2 linked regions of the Parasedimentitalea psychrophila genome follow. The protein of the gene in region 1 binds, or shares a complex with, the protein of each later gene. Links are inferred from orthologs where the notes say so. Each region holds a gene or a part of one and is shown on either strand. Other genes may lie near its edges.

Region 1 (5,415 bases):
CCGCCACTGGCCGGATGTCGGGTGACGCCAAACAGTTCCTGTATCCGCAGCTCGATCTCGGGGCCTGCCTCGGCATAGGTGATCGGAATGCGATTGCCCAGCGGCGTGGTGAAATGGCTTGCCGCCTCGCGGTCCAGCAGTTGCGTCTGACCCCAGTCCAGCGCTGCCCGCAGCGCGGGCAACAGATCGAATCGCTTCCAGTCGTCGGCGGTCTTTACCCCACTCAGCATTGGCAGCAGCCAGTCGCCTAAGCTGTCGGTTAACCCCTGGATCGAGAAGTCGGGCAGCGCGTGACCTTCGGCACGCACCAGTTCAACCCGCGCTGCCAGTCGCGCCGCAGCGCCTGTTAGGCGCAGCCCTAACTCACGCACCCCGTCCAGCATCGCCGCGGCCACCGCCTCGGCTGGGACATCTTTCCAGACCTGATCGTCGAGCACCACGGCGCCAAAGCGTTCCTGTTTGCGTGCCACCACCCGGCGCTCGCGTTTGGACCAGTCACAGGTGGCGTGCCAGCTTATTTGATCGCCGAACAGCGCCCTGATTTCCCCCTGCGAGATCTGCGCCGCCATCCGCACCCGCGCCTCGCGCAGGTTGCCATCACTGTCCAGCACCACAATGAACGGCGCCGCCGCCAGCGTGTCACTGTCTTCCAGCACCACCCCCTTGCCGCCAGACAGTACATAGCGTGGGGTATCCCCCTTGCGCCGTTGCCCAATGCGGTCGGGATAGGCGAGCGCGGCCATGGCGGCAGGGGCAAGTGCTGCATCAAGTCTCAGACGCTCCGTGCCCTGCCGCTGCAAACGCCGGGTCTCTGCTTTGATCCGCTCCACCACCGGCAGGTTCAGCTGGTAGGGGCGCTTGCGCAGGAACCCCTTGGGGTCGCGCATCGCCTGCATCCGCAGCAGCAGATCACTCGGCGCGCCGCGCAACGGATCGCGTTCCGCCATCAGTGCTGCCAGTTGCGCCGCCTCAGAGCCGCCGGTGACCAGCATGTGCGCCAGTCGCGGGTGCAGCGGCAGGGTGGCCAGCGCCTTGCCATGCCCGGTGATCCGCCCCTGAGCGTCCAGTGCGCCCAACATCCGCAACAGGGCCTGCGCCTCGGTCATCGCCCCCTCGGGCGGTGGTGTCAGGAACGACAAGTCACTTGCGGCGGCGCCCCAGAGGGCCAGTTCCAGCGCCAGACTGGTCAGATCAGCGGCCTCTATCTCGGCCGGGGGAAAAGCCGCCAGCGCGCCTTCCTCGCCCTTGGTCCAGAGGCGATAGCAGATGCCTTCTGCCACCCGGCCAGCCCGGCCCCGACGCTGGGTGGCCTCGGCGCGGGTGACTTTCTCGGTGATCAGCCGCGACATACCCGATCCGGGATCAAACCGCGCCCGGCGCGCCTGTCCCATGTCCACCACCACCCGGATATCCTGAATGGTCAGCGAGGTCTCGGCGATTGAGGTCGCCAGCACCACCTTGCGGCCGGATTTGACGGGCGCAATGGCGGCACGTTGCTCGGCAAAGGGCAGGGCGCCAAACAGCGGTCGCAGCACGCAGGTCTCTGGAAGCTTTGCGGCCAGCGCCGAGGCCGTCCGCCGGATCTCTCCCTCACCGGGGAGAAACACCAGAATGCCGCCGCCAGTGTCACCGCCCGTGTCACCGCCTGTGCCGCGGGTGTCCTTCTCGGCCTGCTGTACCAGATCCACCAGCGCATCCAACCGTCGTGCCCGTGCGGAGGCCGCCCCCGTCTGTCCCCGGGGACCCTGTGTCGCTATGGGGCGATCCAGCCAGCGTGTCTCCACATCGTAGCTGCGCCCCTGTGAGGTCACCATTGGGGCCTGCATCAGCTCGGCAACCGGACCTGCGTCCAATGTCGCCGACATCGCCATCAGAATCAGGTCGTCGCGCAGCGCGTCCGCCACTTCCAGACACAGGGCCAGGCCAAAATCGGCGTTCAGCGACCGTTCGTGGAATTCATCAAAAATCACCGCACCAACACCGGGAAGATCGGGATTGCTTTGCAGCATCCGGGTCAGGATACCCTCGGTCACCACTTCGATGCGGGTGGCCCTGGACACTTTGGCGTCGCCGCGCACCCGGTAGCCGACGGTCTCACCGGTGCGCTCGCCCAGGGTCTCGGCCATCCGCTCAGCCGCCGCCCGCGCCGCCAGACGCCGCGGCTCCAGCATCACGATGCGGCCCTTGGTCAGCCCGGCCTCCAGCATAGCCAGCGGCACCCGCGTGGTTTTGCCGGCACCGGGCGGCGCCTGCAGCACGGCACGCCCGTGGGCGCGCAGGGCGGATATCAATTCGGGCAGGACGGTATCAATGGGCAATTTTGTCATAGCCGCTTTATCGCCAAACTCTGCGGCAAGGTCTAGCCACTGGACAACCGGGGTTGGGCTGCGTCAAGTATGCGGGGAATCTCAGGGGGCGTGAATGGACATCGCTGAACTTAGCAACAAGATCTTGAGCCGCGACCGCCGCGCCCTGGCCCGCGCCATCACTCTGGTCGAAAGTCAGCGTGCGGATCACCGGGCGCAGGCCGAAGAGCTGCTTGGCACACTGGCAAGGCAGCGCCGTCAGGCCCTGCGCATCGGGTTGTCAGGCACGCCGGGGGTGGGCAAATCCACCTTCATCGAAAGCTTTGGCTTGATGTTGACGGAGCAGGGGCTGCGGGTGGCGGTGCTGGCGGTTGATCCCAGCTCGGCCCGCTCGGGCGGGTCTATTCTGGGCGATAAAACTCGGATGGAGCGTCTCAGCCGTGATCCAGACGCCTTTATCCGGCCCTCTCCCAGTCAAACCCACCTAGGCGGCGTGGCGCGTCGCACCCGTGACGTGGTGGCGCTGTGCGAGGCCGCTGATTTTGATGTGGTGCTGATCGAAACCGTGGGCGTTGGTCAATCGGAAACTGTGGTGGCGGAAATCTCGGACCTGTTCCTGTTGCTACTGGCCCCGGCCGGCGGCGATGAATTGCAGGGCGTCAAACGCGGCATCATGGAAATCGCCGATGTGATTCTGGTCAACAAGGCCGATGGTGATCTGAAACCCGCCGCCGGTCGCACCTGCGCCGACTACTCCGGTGCCCTGCGGCTGCTGCGCAAACGGCCGCAGGATCCCCCCGGCTACCCCAAGGCGATGATGGTCTCGGCGCTTGAGGAAGAGGGGCTGTCGCAGGCCTGGACTGAGCTGCAACAGCTCAATATCTGGCGCCGCGAACATGGGCATTGGAATCAACGCCGCGCCGAGCAGGCGCGCTATTGGTTTGCCCAGGAGGTGCGCCAGACCTTGCTGGCGCAACTGGACAGCCCACAGGCCCGCGCCCGGATGGCGGATCTGGGGGACAGCGTTGCCCAGGGCGATCAGAGCATCAACCAAGCCGCCCGGCAGATGCTAACAACCCTGGATCCGACCTGAGCCTTCTTCTTGTTCAAAATACCTCCGCCGGAGGCATGGCCCCAACGGGGCCAATCGGTTAAAGTGCAGTCTCAACTGTGTTGATTGCAAGGATTTGGGGGGGTAGCTGCTCCTTTGATCGCACCGTTGGGGATCAGGACGTCGTCCGATTGCACCGCTGGGACCAGGAAATCGTCTGATCGCAGCGCTGGGATCGGGAAAACACGGTCAGATGACTTGACCCCACCAGTGATTCCTCCTAAATGCACCCAACCAGTTTTGGGTGTTGCCACCAGCGGCGCCCCTTGAGATTTTGGCTTTGGGATTTCCCGGGCCACCAGATACGAAGGATAAACCCATGTCGCGCCGTTGCGAATTGACCGGAAAAGGCCCGATGTCGGGCAACAATGTCAGCCACGCCAAAAACCGCACCCGTCGCCGGTTTTTGCCGAACCTGAATGATGTGACCTTGCAGTCCGAGACTCTGGGCCGCGGCGTCAAGCTGAAGATTTCGGCTGCTGCTCTGCGCACCGTGGATCACCGCGGTGGTCTGGATGCATTCCTGGTCAAAGCCAAGGACGACGAGCTGTCGATTGCGGCTCTGAAAGTGAAAAAAGAGATCGCCAAGGCAACCGCTGCTGCCCAGGCCTGATCTCTGGCCTGATCCTTTCACTGGATCCAAGATTTTGCGCCCGGCATGAGTGATCATGGCGGGCGTTTTTTGTTGTTGCTCCAGCGCAAACTGCGACGGTTTTGGCCCTTGCAGGCGAATAGTGTCGCAGCCTATCTTGTGGCGATGAAACTGCCTATGCGTTCATATCTGACTTTGTTGCTGGTCCTGACCGTTACGCTGACCGCCTATAGCGCCGGCGCGATGGGCGGCATGCGCGATGCCACCGGGCAGATGGTGATCTGTTCGGGCACGGGGCCGGTGGTGATCTACGTGGACGCCGATGGCCAGCCGGCCCGGGTGCCGGGGGACTGCCCGGATTGCATGCCGCTGAGCCTGGACGCCCTGGCGCCACCTCAACAGCTGCAGATAATTCTGCCACGCCCACAAGGCCGAGAGCCCGCCGCAGCGCCGCTGCGCATCCAGACCCGCCTGCGCCTGCGGGCCTGCGCCCGTGCTCCACCTTTTGTCTGCTGATTCTTATCATCTCAAGACCCCAGTAAAATCAGAACTCAGACCAAAGAGAGAGACTGTCATGTCCTTCAAATCCGTTGTTATCGCCGCTGTTGCATCGCTCACACTAGCTGGCGCAGCTGGCGCCGATATGTCCAAAATCATGGTCGGTGACGCCTATGCCCGTGCCTCCAATAAAATGGCCGGCGCGGCCTTTATGGCGGTGATGAATGGCGCCGCCGAGGATGACCGGCTGATCTCTGTCAGCTCGGAGATTGCCAAGCGCACCGAGTTGCACACCCACATGGATATGGGCGAAGGCGTTATGAAGATGATGCACGTCGAAGAAGGCTTTGCCATTGCTGCAGGTGAAACCCACATGTTGCAACGGGGCGGTGACCACGTGATGTTCATGGGGCTGACCCAAGAGCTGAAGCAGGGCGATATCATCAGCCTGACCCTGACCTTTGAAAACGCCGGTGAGGTGATCGTGCAGGTGCCAGTTGATCTGGAGCGCAAGCCCGCCGCAGGCGGTATGGGCCACACTCAGCCCAGCAATTAATCACCAGGTGGGGCGCGACGTCCGACGGCGCTGCCGCCCTCCTGCGCGCCCGGCCAGCCCAACAGGGCCGGCTTGGCGGTGGCGCCCTGCGGTCAGGGGGGGCTGAGTGGAGGGAGGCGTCAGCCAGATCAGAAGAGGTTATTCTTCGATCACCTGAAGCTGCCCGGCCAGCCAGGGCAGCTGGCTGATGGCCGGAGCAATGATCTGGCTTTGCACCAGATGGCGCATGGTCTGGGCGACATCGCGCGGCACTCGGTCGGCCCAATCGGCCGCGGCAAAAAGCGAAATGCTGCGCGAGAATGAGCCAAATGGCAGCGCAAAGGCGTCAATTTGCGTGTGGAAACGGGCCGCC
Region 2 (5,500 bases), 540 kb from region 1 along the record:
GAAAAGGCATTATCTCCAAGGTCAATGCTGCGGCCGGTGACAGCCTGGCGGTGGACGACATAATCATGGAGTTCGAATAATCTGATGCCTGTGGCGCAGTCATATCGCCGGGTCGCCCATGCGGCACTGGTGGCGCTGGCCCTGACCGGGCTGGCGGGCTGCGCCATGGACAAAGAAGACGCGGTGCGGGCACGGGTTGGCACCTGGATCACCCTGGGCGACACCCGCTATTTCAAATCATCGATGGACTGCACCGCCGGGGTGTTTGATGTCGAAGGCACCCGCATCACCTCGCTGATCACCAAGGCCCGCTCGGTGGCCTCCGGCATGGCCTTGCTGAAAGACGGCGAGGCGGTGGCTTTTGATGTCAAAGGCCTGTCGCCCAATGCGGTGTCCGAACAGATCATGTCCAAGGACCTGCCGCAGGGGATCGGGGTGCTGTCGTCGGGCATTGCCGGCAAGAATTGCATGACCAAGACAGTCAAGACTGCCTATTTGCGGGCCTTGCTGGACCCCGACGCGGTGCTGATGTTTGACCCGGATGGCAATGTCATGGCGGTGCTGGATCGCCGCAATGAACGGCTGTATTTTGCGCGGGGGACGGTGTGATGGCTCAGCTGCCGCGCCGTTCCTCGACCTCGCGCAGGCGCGATGGGAACTTGTCGATGGTGCGGCTCAGCTCGCGCACCGTCCAGGGCGAGGGTTTGCGCAGCTTGACGCCGCCGTCCTTGCCCACCAGCACCAGCATGAATCCACGTGGCCGCAGTTTCTGGCGCAGGGTCGAATTGGCGGCGGGATCGGTATCGACCAGAACCACCACATCGCGATCAAACAACGCCTCGGCGCCCTGTGACAGCCGTTCTATCTGTTCATGGAAGCGCGGATCATCGGGGCTGTCGGCAAACACCACCACTGGGCGATTTTTCCAGAGATATTCGCTTAAATCGCTGTCATTCCCCGGTTGGATCAGCGCCGGAGCCCCCGTCTCGGTGGCGTCTTGTGCGATCAGGGGGGCGGCAAGAATTACCGCCAGAACAAGGGCTAGGAATGGTTTCATAAGATCTCCTGTTGCCTTGAATATATGCACCTTTGCGCGGAATGCGATGGGGGAAATGACCTGCGGCCTCAAAAAATCAATCATCGTTAATCGGTCTGACAGGGGTTGCGGGTTATGATCCTGCAGTTTCCCTCCAACCGGCTGCTGCGGGTGGCCGCTGTCCAAAGGACTGGCAAGGCGATGAAGGTATTTTTGCATATCGGGGCGCATCGCTGCGCCACCACCAGCTTTCAGGATTATCTGCGCCGCAACTCAGACGCGCTGGACGCCCGCAATATAGGCTATTGGGGGCCAGGCCGCACCCGCAACGGATTGTTCAACGGCATCCTGCCGGGGCCCATCGCCGCAACCGGGCGCAATCCACAGCGCCGGGCGGTTGGGCGGGTGCAGATGCAGCTGTCGCGCAGTCAGTCGCTGGGGCTGGATCAGCTGCTTGTCTCGGATGAAAACATGATGGGCACCATGCGCCAGAACCTGCGCACCGGCGGGCTATATGGCGGCGTCGGCGAACGGATGGCCCGCTTTGCTGAGGCTTTTGACGGGTACGTCAGTGATGTGATGGTCAATCTGCGCAGCCTCGAAAGCTACTGGGCCTCGGCGTTTGGCTATGGGGTGGCGCGTGGCCATCGCATTCCCAGCGCCGCGATGTTGGACCATCTGGCCTACAGTCGGCGCAGCTGGCGGGATGTGCTGACCGATGTGGCCTGTGCGGTGCCCGGTGCCCGCATCTGGGCGCTGCCGTTTGAAACCTATGGCGGCCGCCCCGAGGCGCAGCTGGCGGCGATCACTGGCCAACAGATGCCTCGCAACCCTGTCCGAAACTGCCTGAACGCAACACCGCGGCTGGAGGATCTGCGCCGCCAGTTGCACAGCGCGGTCGCGGATCGACTGCCCGCAGGGCAGGGCCGCTGGCAACCCTTTGATACGGCTCAGATTGCCGCCCTGCGCGAGACCTATGCCGATGACCTGATGTGGTTGGCTGCTGGCGGCGATGGGCTGGTGCAGTTGAAACAAGATCCAGAAAAAGCAGGGCAGGGCATGAACCCGGCCCGCACAGACCTGACAAGAGGAACACCCCATGACGACCAAACAGAACGAGTGGCGGGCGCTGGCTGAAAAAGAGCTGCGCGGACGCAGCGTTGACGATCTGACCTGGCAGACCCTCGAAGGCATCGAGGTCAAGCCGATCTATACCGAAGAAGACACCGCCGATCTGCCGCATATGGGCTCGATGCCGGGCACCGGCCCGTTTACCCGTGGCGTCAAGGCGACTATGTACGCTGGCCGCCCCTGGACCATCCGGCAATATGCTGGCTTCTCCACCGCCGAAGAGAGCAACGCCTTTTACCGGCGCAATCTGGCGGCCGGTCAACAGGGTGTATCCGTTGCCTTTGATCTGGCCACTCACCGGGGCTATGATAGCGACCACCCGCGTGTGGTTGGTGACGTGGGCAAGGCCGGCGTGGCGATTGATTCTGTCGAGGACATGAAGATCCTGTTCGACGGCATCCCGCTGGACAAGGTCTCGGTGTCGATGACCATGAACGGTGCGGTGATCCCGATCCTGGCCAGTTTCATCGTCGCAGGCGAGGAACAGGGCCACGATAAATCGCAGCTGGCGGGCACCATTCAGAACGATGTGCTCAAGGAATTCATGGTTCGCAATACCTATATCTATCCGCCGGAACCCTCGATGCGGATTGTGTCGGATATTATCGAATACACCGCCAACGAGATGCCGAAATTCAACTCGATCTCGATCTCCGGCTACCACATGCAAGAGGCCGGCGCCAATCTGGTGCAGGAACTGGCCTATACTCTGGCCGATGGCCGCGAATACGTGCGTGCGGCGATCGAGGCGGGCATGGATGTGGACAAATTCGCCGGCCGCCTCAGCTTCTTCTTTGCCATTGGCATGAATTTCTTCATGGAGGCCGCCAAGCTGCGCGCCGCGCGTTTGCTGTGGCATCGCATCATGACTGAATTTGGCGCCAAATCCGAACGCTCCAAGATGCTGCGCACCCATTGTCAGACCTCGGGCGTCAGCCTGCAGGAACAGGATCCCTATAACAACGTGGTGCGCACCGCCTATGAGGCAATGGCGGCGGCACTGGGCGGCACCCAGTCGCTGCACACCAATGCATTGGACGAGGCAATGGCGCTGCCGACCGATTTCTCGGCCCGTATTGCCCGCAACACCCAACTGATCCTGCAGGAAGAAACCGGCATCACCAATGTGGTCGACCCACTGGCTGGGTCCTATTATGTCGAAAGCCTGACAGCGGAGCTGGCCGACAAGGCCTGGGCGCTGATCCAGGAGGTCGAGGAAATGGGCGGCATGACCAAGGCAGTGGCCAGTGGCATGCCAAAACTGCGTATCGAGGAAAGTGCTGCCAAGCGGCAGGCGATGGTGGATCGCGGTGACGAGGTGGTTGTTGGCGTCAACAAGTACCGTCTGGACAAACAAGACCCGATCGACATTCTCGATGTGGATAACATGGCGGTGCGCGACAGTCAGATCGCCCGCCTGAAACAGATCCGCGACAGCCGCGATGAAGCTGTCTGTCAGGCGGCGCTTGCGGCGGTGACCACCTGTGCCAGGAAGGGCGGCAACCTGTTGGCCAGTGCTATCGAGGCCGCCCGCGCGCGCGCCACAGTGGGGGAAATCAGCATGGCACTGGAGGTCGAATTTGGTCGCCACCGCGCCGAAGTGAGAACTCTGGCGGGGGTCTACGGCGCCGCATATGAGGGCGACGAAGGCTTTGCCGCCATTCAGCAAGACATCGAGAGTTTTGCCGAGGAAGAGGGCCGCCGGCCGCGCATTCTGGTGGTCAAGATGGGCCAGGACGGTCACGACCGCGGCGCCAAGGTGATTGCCACCGCATTCGCCGATATCGGTTTTGACGTCGATGTGGGGCCTCTGTTCCAAACCCCAGAGGAGGCGGCACAGGACGGGCTCGACAATGATGTGCATGTCATCGGAATCTCGTCTCAGGCGGCGGGCCATAAAACGCTGGCGCCGCAATTGGTGCAGGCGCTGAAAGATCAAGGTGCCGAGGATATCCTGGTGATCTGTGGCGGGGTGATCCCGCAGCAGGATTATGACTTCCTGTATAAGGCCGGCGTCAAGGCGATCTTTGGTCCCGGCACCAATATCCCCGAGGCGGCGCAGAATATTCTGCAACTGATCCGCGACGCCCGCAGCTGATGGGTAAACGCGGCAAGATTGTGCTGGGCATGGCTGGCGGTGGCCTCTGGGGGCTGCTGCTGGTCGGCGGGCCGATATGGATGGGTCTGGGCTATATCCCGGCGCAGCTTGCTCTGCCCGGTGCCTTTGTGGCGCCGGGGATATTTCTGATCGCGGTGATCGGGTTTCTGGCCCAGCGGCGGTTCTTTGATGATGCGATCATAGATGGTGAACCATTTGCGCTGGGTTCGCGCGAAGAGATCGCTCAGCGGGTGTTGACCAACACGGCTGAGCAACTGGTGCTGGCGCTGGTGATCTGGCCCTTTGTTGCGGTCAGCCTGGGCGGCGCGGTGGTGCTGGCGCTGGGGCTGGGCTTTGCCGCTATGCGGGTTGTTTTCTGGCTTGGCTATCTGGCGTCGCCGCCGCTGCGCGCACTGGGGTTTGCCGGGACGTTTTATCCCACAGTGCTGGCTGCGTTGTGGTCGCTGATGGTCTGGCTGATGTGATCGGGCGGGGGGCTTTCTGCCCCCTCTTGGCCTGCGGCCAATTCACCCCCGAGGATATTTCTGGCCAGATGAAGCCGGCAGAGCTTAACGCCAGATCGATCGGCGTCTGGCTTTTGAATGGTCGCAGATCGCTGGCCACCCGTCTGATCCGTCTTGCTTGATGATACATTGGGTCAAAGCCAATGTTGCGGAAGTTTGAGGCTCTCTGCACCCGACCTTTCAGCTTGTACCCGGTGGCACCGCAGCTAAGGTGACGCCAGCAACAGGAGCGCGTGATGGAACTGGATCATCTGGCAGTGGCGGGTGAGAGCCTGGAGGCGGCAAAGGCCCATGTGGAAGAGGCGCTGGGGGTGCCCATGCAGCCGGGTGGCCAGCATGAGTTGTTCGGCACCCATAATTATCTGCTGGGTCTGGGCGATGGGCTGTATCTGGAGGCGATTGCGATAAATCCTGAGGTCACGCCGCAGCGCAGCCCGCGCTGGTTTGATCTGGATCGGTTTTCCGGCGCGCCGCGGATCAGCAATTGGATTTGCCGCTGTTCACATATGGCGGATGTACTGGCGCAATTGCCCGCTGGGACTGGCACCCCGGTGGCGCTGAGCCGCGGCGATCTGCGCTGGGACATGGCGGTGCCCACCGATGGGATACTGCCCTATGACAATATGGTCCCGGCCTTGATCGAATGGCACAGTGCCCATCCGGCAGCTTTGCTGAGCCAGCAGGGATGCCGGTTGCAGCGGTTGACCCTGT

The links.
Region 2: the proteins of meaB (region 1) and scpA are in contact, whole or in part, in a crystal structure (PDB 8DPB), measured with the Methylorubrum extorquens proteins. The link is inferred for Parasedimentitalea psychrophila from one-to-one orthologs. Residues at the interface, in SOR26638.1 of Methylorubrum extorquens: Arg20, Ala21, Ala24, Arg25, Thr28, Ser32, Arg33, Arg34, His37, Thr98, Gly99, Gly100, Ser101, Ile102, Leu103, Lys106, Thr107, Ala110, Ala113, Ile114, Asp115, Arg116, Ala118, Phe119, Ile120, Arg121, Pro122, Pro124; in SOR27001.1 of Methylorubrum extorquens: Glu577, Glu578, Asn579, Asp580, Gly581, Arg582, Arg583, Arg585, His596, Ala604, Ser605, Ala608, Asp609, Gly611, Phe612, Asp613, Val614, Asp615, Ile616, Gly617, Pro618, Leu619, Glu625, Arg628, Gln629, Val631, Glu632, Asn633, Asp634, Glu661.

Annotation. Positions count from the first base shown.
Region 1 is NZ_CP127247.1:2,608,590-2,614,004, forward strand. What follows is about bases 1,496-4,410. They hold meaB (methylmalonyl Co-A mutase-associated GTPase MeaB), read left to right. Parts: upstream 1,496-2,421; coding sequence 2,422-3,399; downstream 3,400-4,410. Other genes in these bases: hrpB (ATP-dependent helicase HrpB), read right to left, coding at 1,496-2,327; rpmB (50S ribosomal protein L28), read left to right, coding at 3,737-4,030; QPJ95_RS12725 (hypothetical protein), read left to right, coding at 4,187-4,410. In the rest of the region: more of hrpB, read right to left, coding at 1-1,495; more of QPJ95_RS12725, read left to right, coding at 4,411-4,525; QPJ95_RS12730 (copper chaperone PCu(A)C), read left to right, coding at 4,584-5,063; QPJ95_RS12735 (LysR family transcriptional regulator), read right to left, coding at 5,202-5,415. UniProt on the Escherichia coli protein: Binds and hydrolyzes GTP. Likely functions as a G-protein chaperone that assists AdoCbl cofactor delivery to the methylmalonyl-CoA mutase (MCM) ScpA and reactivation of the enzyme during catalysis.
Region 2 is NZ_CP127247.1:3,153,099-3,158,598, forward strand. The notes cover bases 1,701-4,700. They hold scpA (methylmalonyl-CoA mutase), read left to right. Parts: upstream 1,701-2,135; coding sequence 2,136-4,265; downstream 4,266-4,700. Other genes in these bases: QPJ95_RS15370 (hypothetical protein), read left to right, coding at 1,701-2,173; QPJ95_RS15380 (MAPEG family protein), read left to right, coding at 4,265-4,700. In the rest of the region: QPJ95_RS15355 (acetyl-CoA carboxylase biotin carboxylase subunit), read left to right, coding at 1-80; QPJ95_RS15360 (hypothetical protein), read left to right, coding at 85-609; QPJ95_RS15365 (DUF4174 domain-containing protein), read right to left, coding at 614-1,057; more of QPJ95_RS15370, read left to right, coding at 1,172-1,700; more of QPJ95_RS15380, read left to right, coding at 4,701-4,750; QPJ95_RS15385 (VOC family protein), read left to right, coding at 5,026-5,500. UniProt on the Escherichia coli protein: Catalyzes the interconversion of succinyl-CoA and methylmalonyl-CoA. Could be part of a pathway that converts succinate to propionate.